4 regions of the Nocardia callitridis genome follow, and region 3 is predicted to be linked to each of the others. Evidence: riboswitches for the same ligand, from Rfam matches in the RefSeq annotation. Region 3 holds a riboswitch; each other region holds the start of a gene.
What was found. Region 3 has a riboswitch for S-adenosylmethionine ahead of ABEA50_RS19120 (amino acid ABC transporter permease). Riboswitches for the same ligand answer to the same signal wherever they lie in the genome.
Positions count from the first base shown of each region.

Region 1: another riboswitch for S-adenosylmethionine. It lies ahead of ABEA50_RS01945 (bifunctional o-acetylhomoserine/o-acetylserine sulfhydrylase); the one in region 3 lies ahead of ABEA50_RS19120 (amino acid ABC transporter permease).
Region 2: another riboswitch for S-adenosylmethionine. It lies ahead of ABEA50_RS07735 (aminotransferase class V-fold PLP-dependent enzyme); the one in region 3 lies ahead of ABEA50_RS19120 (amino acid ABC transporter permease).
Region 4: another riboswitch for S-adenosylmethionine. It lies ahead of ABEA50_RS04350 (rhodanese-like domain-containing protein); the one in region 3 lies ahead of ABEA50_RS19120 (amino acid ABC transporter permease).

Region 1 is NZ_BAABJM010000001.1:416,922-420,125, forward strand. Features, by position in the region: gene ABEA50_RS01940 (NADP-dependent isocitrate dehydrogenase) at 1-925, opposite strand, end outside; SAM riboswitch class IV at 1,375-1,486, shown strand; gene ABEA50_RS01945 (bifunctional o-acetylhomoserine/o-acetylserine sulfhydrylase) at 1,504-2,850, shown strand; gene metX (homoserine O-acetyltransferase MetX) at 2,859-3,204, shown strand, end outside.
Region 2 is NZ_BAABJM010000001.1:1,817,802-1,821,005, reverse strand. Features, by position in the region: gene ABEA50_RS07735 (aminotransferase class V-fold PLP-dependent enzyme) at 1-1,270, opposite strand, end outside; SAM riboswitch class IV at 1,318-1,431, opposite strand; gene ABEA50_RS07730 (Pls/PosA family non-ribosomal peptide synthetase) at 1,816-3,204, shown strand, end outside.
Region 3 is NZ_BAABJM010000003.1:313,654-316,857, reverse strand. Features, by position in the region: gene ABEA50_RS19125 (glycosyltransferase family 2 protein) at 1-536, shown strand, start outside; SAM riboswitch class I at 1,029-1,123, shown strand; gene ABEA50_RS19120 (amino acid ABC transporter permease) at 1,312-2,370, shown strand; gene ABEA50_RS19115 (amino acid ABC transporter ATP-binding protein) at 2,499-3,204, shown strand, end outside.
Region 4 is NZ_BAABJM010000001.1:1,016,716-1,019,919, reverse strand. Features, by position in the region: gene ABEA50_RS04360 (FAD-dependent oxidoreductase) at 1-519, opposite strand, end outside; gene ABEA50_RS04355 (Rv0361 family membrane protein) at 929-1,396, shown strand; SAM riboswitch class IV at 1,452-1,568, shown strand; gene ABEA50_RS04350 (rhodanese-like domain-containing protein) at 1,583-1,996, shown strand; gene ABEA50_RS04345 (O-succinylhomoserine sulfhydrylase) at 1,993-3,204, shown strand, end outside.

The DNA of each region.
Region 1 (3,204 bases), on a different contig from region 3:
GTGCGGCCTCGGCCTCACAGGTTTGGCCGTCCGGGGTGAGCAGCACCGAGGTCATCAGGCCCAGCGAACCGAAGCCCTGCGCGACGGTGTCGGACTGCACATCGCCGTCGTAGTTCTTGCAGGCCCACACGTAGCCGCCCTCCCACTTCATGGAGGAGGCGACCATGTCGTCGATGAGGCGATGCTCGTAGGTGAGGCCCGCCGCGTCGTACTCGGTCTTGAACTCGGTCTCGAACACTTCCTGGAAGGTGTCCTTGAACATGCCGTCGTAGGCCTTGAGGATGGTGTTCTTCGTCGACAGATACACCGGGTAGTTCTGCTGCAGGCCGTAATTGAGCGAGGCACGCGCGAAGTCGACGATCGACTGCTTGAAGTTGTACATCCCCATGACGACGCCGCCGTCCTCGGGCATCTTCACGACCTCGTGCTGGATCGGTTCGCTGCCGTCGGCGGGCGTGAAGGTCAGGGTGACGGTGCCCTCTTGGTAGACCTTGAAGTCGGTGGCGCGGTACTGGTCACCGAAGGCGTGACGGCCGATGATGATCGGCTTGGTCCAGCCCGGCACCAGGCGCGGAACGTTGGAGATAATGATCGGCGCACGGAAGATGGTGCCGCCGAGAATGTTTCGGATCGTGCCGTTGGGCGAGCGCCACATCTTCTTCAGGCCGAATTCCTCGACCCTCGCCTCGTCGGGCGTGATGGTGGCACATTTGACGCCGACACCGTGCTTCTTGATGGCGTTCGCGGCGTCCACGGTGACCTGATCATCGGTCTTGTCCCGGTATTCGATGCCGAGGTCGTAGTACTCGAGGTTCACGTCGAGATACGGATGGATCAGCTTGTCCTTGATGAACTGCCAGATGATCCGAGTCATCTCGTCGCCGTCGAGTTCTACGACGGTGCCTTCAACCTTGATCTTGGACATGGATCTTCGTGTCCTCCTAGGATGGTGCCCTCGTTGCACGGCCAGGCGAACACGCTTGTGAGCGGACCCCAGCTGTTCCAACAGACAACGTATATGCCCCGCGTTGTCCGCGAGACAGGTGGTGCAAACAAGACAAGCGTACTGCTTCTGCATTCCCCACCGAGCGGGCATCCCCGATTACGAACGTCACAACCCTCATGGCGAAAAACTATTACTGATCGGTAGATTTCAACCGCCCAGGTCAGCACGGGGCCCGAACAACCCAGCCTGCCGCGACGGGACATAATCCACGAAAGTGATCGTCGCCACAATCCCCCGCCCGTGCGACCACCCGTTCCCGCGATGACCGCGCCGCTGGCCGACCGCCCCCACCCACCACCGCGCATGGACCGCGCCGAGATCACAGCAGGGATTTCGAGCGTCGACCCACCCCCGCTATGATGCGAAAAGGTCATGAGTGCCAGCGCCAAGCCCCGGCTCGCTGGCCGGCAACCCTCCAGCAGCGGGTGGGGTGCTCCGGGTGATGACCTGGCTCTCGAAGGTCGGGAGCAAGCGCGCTTGCAGGAGGTTTCCAGCACATGAGCGAATCAGCCACGCCATCGTCCGAGAACGAACCCACCATCGATCCCGCGCAATGGTCGTTCGAGACCAAGCAGATCCACGCCGGGCAGACCCCCGACAGCGAAACCAACGCTCGGGCCCTGCCCATCTACCAGACCACCTCCTACACCTTCCGCGACACCGATCACGCGGCCGCACTGTTCGGGTTGGCCGAGCCGGGCAACATCTACACCAGGATCATGAACCCCACCCAGGACGCGGTGGAGCAACGCATCGCCGCACTCGAAGGCGGTGTCGCCGCACTGCTGGTGTCCTCCGGGCAAGCCGCGGAAACTCTCACCATCCTGAATCTCGCGGCGGCGGGCGACCACATCGTGTCCAGTCCGCACCTCTACGGCGGCACCTACAACCTGTTCCACTACACGCTGCCCAAGCTCGGCATCGACGTGAGCTTTGTCGAGGACCCCGACGACCTCGAGCAGTGGCGCACCGCCATCCGGCCCAACACCAAGGCCCTCTACGGGGAAACCGTCGGCAACCCGAGCAGTTCCGTGTTCGACATTCCCGGCATTGCCGCCGTCGCCCATGCCGCGGGCCTGCCACTGATCGTCGACAACACCGTGCCGACGCCGTACCTGCTGCGCCCCTTCGAACACGGCGCCGACATCGTCGTGCACTCCGCCACCAAGTATCTCGGCGGCCACGGCGCGGCCATCGCGGGCGTGATCGTCGACGGCGGCACCTTCGACTGGACGGTCACCGACCCGTCGGGCCAGCCGCGCTACCCCGGCTTCACCACCCCCGACCCCAGTTACCACGGCGCGGTCTTCGCCGAACTCGGCGCACCGGCCTTCGCGCTCAAGGCCCGCGTGCAACTGCTGCGCGACCTCGGCGCGGCGGTGTCCCCGTTCAACGCGTTCCTGATCGCCCAGGGCATCGAAACACTGAGTCTGCGGATCGACCGACACGTCGCCAATGCGCACGCCGTCGCCGAGTTCCTCAGCGCCCAGCCCGAGGTGACCGCCGTGCATTACGCCGGGCTCTCGACCTCGCCGTGGTACGAACGCGGCAAGCGGCTGGCACCCAAGGGTGTTGGCGCCGTGATCGCCTTCGACCTGCGCGGGGGCGTCGAGGCGGGCAAGAAGTTCGTGGACGCGTTAGTGCTGCACAGCCATGTGGCTAACATCGGGGACGTGCGTTCTCTGGTGATCCATCCCGCGTCGACCACACATTCGCAGCTGACTCCCGAGGAGCAAGTGGCCTCCGGCGTCACCCCGGGACTGGTGCGACTCGCGGTGGGCATCGAAGGCATCGATGACATCCTCGCCGACCTGCGTGCCGGATTCGCGGCCGCGACGACGTGACCGTGAGCATCGAACCAGGCACCGCCCGTTCCGCGGAATCGGCAGCGAGTTTGCTACCCCCGCCCGACGGACGACTCGGCTTGATCGGCATCGGTGATGTCACGCTGGAAAGCGGCGCCGTCGTCCCCGACGTTCATCTCGCGGTCCAACGCTGGGGCGAGTTGTCCCCCGCGCTGGACAATGTGGTGCTCGTAGAGCACGCGTTGACCGGTGACTCGCATGTCGTCGGCATCCCCGACGACATCCACTCGCTGCCCGGTTGGTGGGACGGCATGGTGGGACCGGGCGCACCGGTGGATACCGACGAGTGGTGCGTGATCTCCACCAACGTGTTCGGCGGCTGCCAGGGCAGCA
Region 2 (3,204 bases), on a different contig from region 3:
GACGGGTTTCGGGAGTGGGGCTCCACAGGCCGTCGGTAGCCGCATAATCCCACGTCGCGCCCTGCTCGACGAGCATGCGGACGGCGGTGACCAAACGATCCACATCGGTGTCGGTGGTGCCGAGCCCGACGCTCGCGCGCAGCGCGCCGTCGATGCCGAGGCGAGCCAGCAGCGGGTGCGCGCAGAAGCGACCGTCGCGCACACCGATGCCGTGCTCGGCCGAAAGGTAGGCGGCGACGTGGCCGGGGACGAAACCGTCCAGGGTGAACGCGACGATACCGACGGCGTCGGCGCTGTCGTCCCAGATGCGCAACAGCCGCACGCCGGGGATCGCCGACAGTCCGGCGCGCAACTGGTCGGTGAGTCGTCGTTCCTGCGCGACAAGGGTTTCGGTGTCGATCGCGGCGATCGCCTCGCAGGCGGCGGCCAATGCCGCGGCACCGAGCACATTCGGTGAACCCGCCTCGTGCCGCTGCGGTGCCGCCGCCCACTTGGCCTCGGTGGTGGTGACCTCACGCACGGCGCCGCCACCGGCCAGGTACGGCTCGGCGTCTTCCAACCAGTCGCGGCGGCCGACGAGCACACCGGCACCGAACGGCGCGTACAGCTTGTGACCGGAAAAAGCCAGGTAATCGATGTCGTTGTCGCGCAGGCTGATTCGCCGATGTGCCACGAGCTGGGCGGCATCGACCAGAATCCGCGCGCCGCATTCGTGTGCGATGGTCGCCAACCGGCGCAGCGGCAGCACCTCACCGGTCACGTTCGAGGCACCGGTCACCGCGAGCAACGCGGCCGGCTTGGCGCACAGTTCGGCGACCAGGCGTTCGATGGTTTCTTCGACGGTGTCGGCGGCACGGACCACGCGGCGGCCGTGCTGGGCCCACGGCAGGAAATTGGCGTGATGTTCCACGTCGAGCACGACGGTGTCACCGGGAACGCAGGCGGCGAGCAGGTTCAGCGAATCGGTGGTGTTGCGGGTGAACACCACGACCTGATCGGTGTCGGCGTCGAGGAACTCACGCACCGACCCTCGGGCCGCCTCGTAACACTCGGTGGAGATCCGCGAGGCGTAACCGGCGCCGCGATGCACGCTGGCGTAATACGGGAGCAGCTGTTGGATCCGGTCGGTCACCTGCGTCAACGCGGGTGCGCTCGCGGCGTAGTCGAAGTTGGCGTATCGCGTGGTTCCGCCTTGCACGAGCGGCACCTCGAGGTCACGGCCGGACACTTCGGCGAGGGCGGCACAGGACTGGTCTACAGCGGTGGTCATCAGGTAATCCCATCGGCTCCGGGGACCCGTGATCAGGGGATCGTGCGAGTCCGCGCTTGCCGCGTTCGGGTGAACGGCGGCCTGGTCGTCACCCGGAGCACCCCACCGCGGAGGAGGGTTGCCGACCAGCAAGCCGGGGCTGAACGCTGGTACTCATGACCTCATCCGAGATTGACAGAAGCCCCCCCACGGTGTCAACACCTTCGCGCGCCCGCCCACCGCGCCCGATTCCACTGAGCCGCACCGACGCCGGACGATGAGCCGAATCACACCGGCGCCTCCCGAGCGTCGCAGCGATCATCTGGCGAACCGCGCCGATGCGGGCGTCCACCAGGCATCGGCATCGGAAAGCGCGCCTCGACCGGCGGTTCCCGCAACGAGCCACGACCACTCCCCCGCCTTTGGCAATCGTTCGGCGAGCAGTAGATACGGGCAGGCCCAGGTAATGTAGACAATCGGTCACCTGGGCGTTTGCCCACTGGTAACCCAGCTGTGAAACAACAAGAGAGATGCGAGGCACGTCGATGGGAGGTGGGCGGAGCGTCATGCTCGAACCAGAAGCCCAAGAGGTCCCCGAGGTGACCCCGCCGATACCGGAGACTTCGCCCGCACTCGCGGGCGGTGCGCGCACGCCGGCGCCGCGCACCCTCGTCGATATCCTCACCGCCACCGCGCAGGCCGACCCCGACGCCCCCGCCATCGATGACGGCCGCGTCACGCTGAGCTATCTCGAACTCGTCGTCGCGATCGAGAACACGATGAACCGGCTGGCCATCGCCGGTGTGCGGCGCGGTGATCGTGTCGGCGTCCGCATGCCGTCGGGCAGCCACGAGCTCTACGTCACCATCCTCGCGGTCCTCTACGTCGGTGCCGCCTACGTCCCGGTCGACGCCGACGATCCCCCCGAACGCGCGCAACTGGTGTTCGGCGAAGCGCAGGTCACCGCGATCGTCACCGGCGAGGGTGTGCAAACCACCGCCGCGGGTATTCGCGCCGCCGAGCAGACCCGCGCCGACGACAGTCCGTCCGCGCTGCCCGCCCCCGACGACGACGCGTGGATCATCTTCACCTCCGGCTCGACCGGAACCCCCAAGGGCGTCGCGGTCACGCACCGCAATGCCGCCGCCTTCGTCGACGCCGAGGCACGGCTGTTCCTGCAAGACGAGCCGATCGGACTGGGCGACCGCGTGCTCGCCGGTCTTTCGGTGGCCTTCGACGCCTCCTGCGAGGAGATGTGGCTGGCCTGGCGCAACGGCGCCTGCCTGGTTCCCGCGCCACGCGAATTGGTGCGCACCGGCGCCGATCTCGGCCCATGGCTGGTACGCAGGGAGATCAGCGTCGTCTCGACGGTGCCGACGCTCGCGGCGACCTGGCCCGCCGAAGCACTCGATGCCGTGCGCCTGTTGATCTTCGGCGGCGAGGCGGTACCACCGGAACTGGCCGAACGCCTCGCGGCCAAAGGTGATTCGGAACGCGAGGTGTGGAACACCTACGGCCCCACCGAGGCGACGGTGGTCGCGTGCGCGGCGCTGCTCGACGGCAACCCGCCGATCCGGATCGGACTACCGCTGGACGGCTGGGACCTGGTCGTGGTGGACAAGGCCGGAAACCCGGTGGCCGAAGGCGAAACCGGTGAACTGGTGATCGGCGGTGTCGGCCTGGCCAGGTACCTCGATCCGGCCAAGGACGCCGAGAAATACGCGCCACTGCCCTCGGTCGGCTGGGAACGCGCTTATCGCAGCGGCGATCTCGTGCGCAACGAGAGTGCGGGTCTGGTGTTCCTCGGCCGCGCCGACGATCAGATCAAGCTCGGCGGTCGCCGCATCGAACTCGGTGAGATCGACAACGCGCTGCAACACCTACCCGGTGTCACCGGCGCCGCCGCGGCGATCCGAACCACCAAGGCGGGCAACAAGATCCTGATCGGGTATCTG
Region 3 (3,204 bases):
CCGACTACCGTGCGATCGGCGGCCACGCGGCGGTCGCCGACAGTGTGACCGAGGATCTGGACATTGCCAGAGCGCTGCGCCGTAGCGGACGTCGCACCGCGGTGCTCGCCGCGGAGCAACTCGCGCACACGCGCATGTACCGGGACGCACGCGAATTGGACGCCGGGTACACCCGCTGGCTCTGGTCGGCTTACGGCGGTTCGGTTTTCGCCGGGTCCGCCGTGGGAGCCGTTGCCGCACTGGCCTTCCTGGTGCCGCCGATCGCCGCGCTGTGCGGTCACGGCAGGCTGCGCCGCACAGGCATCCTCGGTTATCTGGCCGCGACCACCAGCAGGCTGCTGGCCCGCCGTCTCGAGACCGGACGCCGCGCGAATGTCGCGGATCTACTCGCGAGCCTCGCTCATCCACTCGGCGTCGCCGCCTACTTCCGGTTGTGGGTGCGATCCTGTCGCCTCCGCCGACGGGACGGATTGCGCTGGAAGGGACGGGCGCTCGCGGTCCCCGGCCGCACACCCGAACCGGCCGCTTCGGTGTGATTCCGCATCGCCGCGTGCACCAACGGTCCGACTTCGTCGCCGAATTACCAAGGGGTAAAACATGTTCGGGTCGAATGGGGCGGCATGCCGGACCATGCGATGGCCGACCGACAAATGAAGTAGCCGACCGGCCCCGTCGCCGGCGCTACCACGGCCGGGCAAGATGGACCTCGGTCGAACATTCTGCGCCTTGCGCTGGCACTACCCGGATCGGTCGACGCGGGCAACGCATCACCCGAACGCTGTCCGGCGCCACCCGCTGGGTAGGCAAGCGGGGTAGCTCGTCCGCAGGCGCGTTGCCGACCGCCTCGATTCGTGGCAGGGCTTGCGTCGAATACCGTATCTACCTCCCTGAAGCCCGTGCGGCAATGGCTACATTCAGCGTGATCGCTTTCCTTGTCTGATGTTTCGGGCGCTGGGCATGATGGTTCGGCTCGGCGGTTGTCGGTTCGGGGCCTCGGCCGCTGACCCGACGTTCCACCGAGCCGAAATCAACCATCCAGAGCGACCGAGAGACCTGGCTCGTCGACGTCGCAGCAACCCCTCGAGCGATCGGGTGCGGGTGCTTCCGCCGGGATCGATGGAGGAACGACGTGGGAATTTCCGCTGATCATTTCGTCTGCTGGCGGCGCCGACACATCGATTACGGCAAGGTCGGATCGGCTGGTTGTCGTCACTGATCCGCGCAGCCAGCAGTTAGCCACCCGAGACTGGCCGGGTGACGTGACCGGTGCCCGAGTGGCACGGTCACCCACGTTCCGTCGAAGGACCCGAGATGAGTGCGTCAGTCGCACCCGGCGAAGCGGACACCGCTGAGACCCACCCCGAGAACACCGCCGACACCGGCACCCAGACCACCGTCGACACCACCGCATCGTCCACGGTGGTCGACGGCCGGCACACGCCGACCACCCCGAAGATCGCGCCGACCAGGCACCCGTGGCGGTGGGTGGTCAGCGTGATCGCGCTCGTGGTGCTCGCGCAGTTCGCGCACGGCCTCGCCACCAACCCCGGCTGGGACTGGCCGACCTTCGCGCAGTACTTCACCGCGCGATCGGTGCTGACATCGCTGAAGGTCACCCTCGAGCTCACCGCATGGGGCACCGCGCTCGGATTCCTGCTCGGCACGGGGCTGGCGATCGCGCGCCTGTCGAACAACCCGGTATTGCGGGTGATCTCGTGGGGCTACATCTGGGCGTTCCGCTCGATCCCGCTGATCGTGCAGCTGCTGTTCTGGTTCAACATCGCCTACCTGTACCGGACGATTTCGCTCGGCATCCCGTTCGGCCCCGCGTTCTTCACCTTCGAGGTCAACGGCGTGATCAGCGGGTTCACCGCGGCCGTGATCGGTCTGGCGCTGCACCAGGCGGCGTATTCGGCCGAGATCATCCGCGCGGGAATCATCTCCGTCGACGCGGGCCAGCTCGAAGCCGCCGCCGCACTGGGCATTCCGAAGGTGCGTCAGTTCCGCACGGTGGTGGTTCCGCAGGCGATGCGCTCGATCCTGCCCAACGCCACCAACGAGGTGATCAGCCTGTTCAAGGGCACCTCGATCGTGTCGGTGATGGCGATCGCGGAGCTGTTCTACCAGGTCCAGGTGATCTACGGCCGCAACGGGCGCGTGGTTCCACTGCTGATGGTGGCGACGGTCTGGTACATCGTGCTCACCACGGTCCTCTCGGTGGCACAGCACTACATCGAGCGCCACTACGCCAGGGGCAGCACGGGCCCCGTCGCGCCACCGCCGTGGCGACGAGCGTGGGACAGGGTGCGTGCTGTCGCCGATTCCGATACCGCCACCACCGGTTTCGCACGGGCGCAGGCACAGCCGTGACCGAGACAGCTACGACCGAAACCGGCGCGCCGAGCACGAATACCCCCGAGGCAACGCCGGTGACAACCGGGGGCACCCCGGCCACAACCCGAACCACACCGTCCACCACCGAGACCACACCCACCGAAATGCTCGCCGTCGAGGTGCGCGGGGTCCGCAAATCCTTCGGCGCGCGCACGGTGCTGCGCGGCATCGACCTCACCGTGCGCTCCGGCGAGGTGGTGACCGTGATCGGACCGTCGGGGTCGGGCAAGTCCACCTTGCTGCGCTTGATCAACCACCTGGAATCCCTCGACGCGGGCACGGTGCGCATCGACGGCGAGCTGATCGGCTACCGCCAACGCCGCGACACCCTGCACGCGCTCTCGGATCGGGCGGTGCGCAAGCAGCGTTCCCGGATCGGGTTCGTATTCCAGCAGTTCAATCTGTTCGGGCACCTGACCGTGCTCGACAATGTCACCCTCGCACCGCTTTCGGCGCAACGCCGCGACCGCGCCGAGATCGAGGCCGAGGCGCACACGCTGCTGCGGCGCGTCGGCATCGGCGAATACGCCGACGCGTATCCGCGCAATCTGTCCGGCGGACAACAGCAACGGGTGGCGATCGCCCGCGCACTGGCACTGCGACCGAGGGTGATCCTCTTCGACGAGCCCACCTCCGCCCTCGACCCCGAACTCGTCGGTGAGGTGCTGGAGGTGATCCGTGACCTCGCGCACGACGGCACGGCACTGGTGATCGTCACCCACGAGATCGGCTTCGCCCGCGAAATCGCCGACACCGTCGTGTTTCTCGATGAAGGCGCGATCGTCGAACAGGGACCGCCGAAGGCGGTCC
Region 4 (3,204 bases), on a different contig from region 3:
TTCGTCGCCGGTCTTGGCGAGTACGCGGGCGATGTCGAGCGCGACATTGCCGACGCCGAGCACGGCGACCTTCTCCGCGTCCAGCGGCCAGGTGCGCGGCACATCGGGGTGGCCGTCGTACCAGGAGACGAAGTCGGCGGCGCCATAGGATCCGTCCAGGCCGATGCCGGGGACCTCCAGCGCGCGGTCGGCGTTGGCGCCGGTCGAGAAGATCACCGCGTCGTAGAACGTGCGCAGGTCGTCGAGGGCGATGTCGGTGCCGTAGTCGATATTGCCGAGCAGGCGGACCTGGGGCTTGTCGAGCACCTTGTGCAGTGCGGTGACGATGCCCTTGATCCTGGGGTGATCGGGTGCGACGCCGTAGCGGATCAGGCCGAACGGCGCTGGCATCCGCTCGAACAGGTCGATGCTCACCTCGGCATCGGATTTCATCAATGCGTCGGCGGCGTAGATTCCGGCCGGTCCTGCGCCCACGATCGCGATGCGGAGCGGGCGAGTCGCTGCACTCTGTTCGGTCATCTTTACGCGCACCCTTAATGGTCGGAAAAACTTTTGACAGACGTCTTCTTAGCCCAGGCTAAGTTATCGCACCGGGTCGGCGGTACCTCTACGATGCGAACGAAGCGAAACCCCTGGCTGGTGGCCATCCGGCGCTCGCGTCGCCACGGCCGCTGAGCTGTATGTTCTCCCGGTTCTCGGGGTGAGGACAGCGGGCCGCTCCCCGCGATTCTATCGGTGCGCGACGGGGGTTCCCCGTGCCGGTGCGGTGAATCTCGTGACGTTCGCGGCGGGCGACTACGGTTGCCGGGTGGTCCGGTGCGTCCGGTTCATGGTGATCGCCGTGTGCTGTCCGGTTGGTCCGGTGCCTGGTCGAGGTCACCGCGGCCCCCGGTGTCGGATACCGCGCGCGACCAGGGATCATCGGAGCATGACCGAGCAACCATCCACCGAGGCCGACGACGACGTGATCACGGTCGACCAGACCGACGCGCGGTCGCTCGTGCCGTTCATCGCGGCGGGTGTGCTCGCTGTCCTCGTGCTCGCGGGCATCGTCATCGGCGGCCTGCTCTCGCCCGCTGAGAAAAATGTCACAGCGGCCGACAAGCTCGCCGCCGCGGTGCGCAATTACGTCGAGGGCGTCAACAGCGCGCACACGCTCGCCCCGTCCGGGGCGGTATGCCGCGACTTCGATGCGGGGCGTTCGCCGTTGGCCGGCCAGGACGGTGTCGAAAAGACCGTGGAGGTCACGAATATCGACACCCCCGAGGCCAATGGCGAACAAGGGAAGGCCACGGTAACCACGAAAGTCGACGGCAAAGAGACGACCGCGCAATGGCGGCTGATCAGCTCCTCGGGCAAATGGCTGGTGTGTAACCAGCCGATTCCCGCAGGCTGAGCGCTCGGCGCTACCGTTTGACAGGTTGCCCCCGCTGCATGCAATCTCATTCATAGGTCATGAGAACCAGTGTCAAGCCCCGGCATTACTGGTCGGCAACCCTCCTCCGCGGTGGGGTGCTCCGGGTGACGACCCGGCCGCGTGTCGAACCCGCTCGCGGCAAGTGCGGATTCACAGGAGGTCCACATGAGTTATGCCGGTGACATCACCCCGGCGCAGGCGTGGGAGCTGTTGCGCGACAACCCCGAAGCCGTGCTCGTCGACGTGCGCACCGATGCCGAATGGCGCTTCGTCGGTGTGCCCGATACCAGTTCGATCGATCGGCCGACGGTCTTGCTCGAGTGGGTCGACGTGCAGGGTGCGCGTAACCAAGCGTTCGTCGAGCAACTGCGTGCCGAACTCGCGGGCCGCGAACAAGCCCCCGTCGTCTTCCTGTGTCGTTCCGGTCAGCGTTCCATCGGCGCGGCGACCGCAGCGACCGCCGCGGGATTCGCGACCTCCTACAACGTGCTCGACGGTTTCGAGGGCGGCATCGACGAATTCGGCCACCGCGGCGCCACCGGATGGCGTGCGCTCGGCTTGCCCTGGCGGCAGTCGTGATCACCGGTGGCGCGTTCGAGCGCCCACTACCCGACGGCGTCGGCCCCGCGACCCTCGGTGTGCGCGGGGGATTGCGGCGCTCGGGTTTCGAGGAGACCTCGGAGGCGCTGTATCTGACTTCGGGTTTCGTGTATGAGAGCGCTGAGGCCGCCGAAGCCGCGTTCACCGGCGAGGTCGAGCATTTCGTCTACTCCAGGTACGGCAATCCGACGGTCGCGATGTTCGAGGAGCGCATGCGGCTGCTCGAAGGTGCCGAAGCCTGCTTCGCGACCTCCAGCGGAATGTCGGCGGTATTCACCGCATTGGGTGCGCTGCTGCGCGCGGGCGATCGACTTGTGGCCGCGCGCAGCCTGTTCGGTTCCTGTTATGTGGTGTGCGACGAGATCCTCCCGCGCTGGGGTATCGAGACCGTCTTCGTCGACGGTGACGACCTCGAGCAGTGGGAAGCGGCTTTGTCGGTGCCGACGGCGGCGGTGTTCTTCGAGACGCCAGCCAATCCGATGCAGACACTGGTCGACGTGCGCAAGGTCGCCGAACTCGCGCACGCCGCGGGCGCGAAAGTGGTGCTGGACAACGTCTTCGCCACCCCGCTGCTGCAACGCGGGTTGGAGCTCGGCGCCGACGTGGTCGTCTATTCGGGTACCAAGCACATCGACGGTCAGGGGCGAGTGCTCGGCGGTGTCATTCTGGGCGCCGAGGACTACATCAACGGACCGGTGAAGACGCTGATTCGCCACACCGGGCCCGCGCTGAGTCCGTTCAACGCGTGGATCCTGCTCAAGGGGTTGGAGACGATGCCGCTGCGCGTGCGTCAGTCCGCGGACTCGGCGTCGCGCATCGCGGAATACCTGGATGGCAGCGACGCCGTCAGCTGGGTGCGGTATCCGACGTTGCGTTCGCATCCGCAGTACGACCTGGCTACCTCGCAGATGAGTGGCGGAGGAACCGTGGTCACCTTCGAGCTGAAAGCGGCCGAGGCCGAGGCGAAGAAGCGCGCCTTCGAGGTGCTGAACGGCCTGCGGATCATCGACATCTCCAACAATCTGGGTGATGCGAAGACGCTGATCACCCACCCGGCCACCACTACTCACCGCGCGATGGGCCCGGACGGCCGCGCAAGCATAGGTCTCACCGACGGTGTGCTGCGTATCTCGGTGGGCCTGGAGGACATCGAAGACCTGCTCGGCGATCTGGATGCCGCGCTGAGT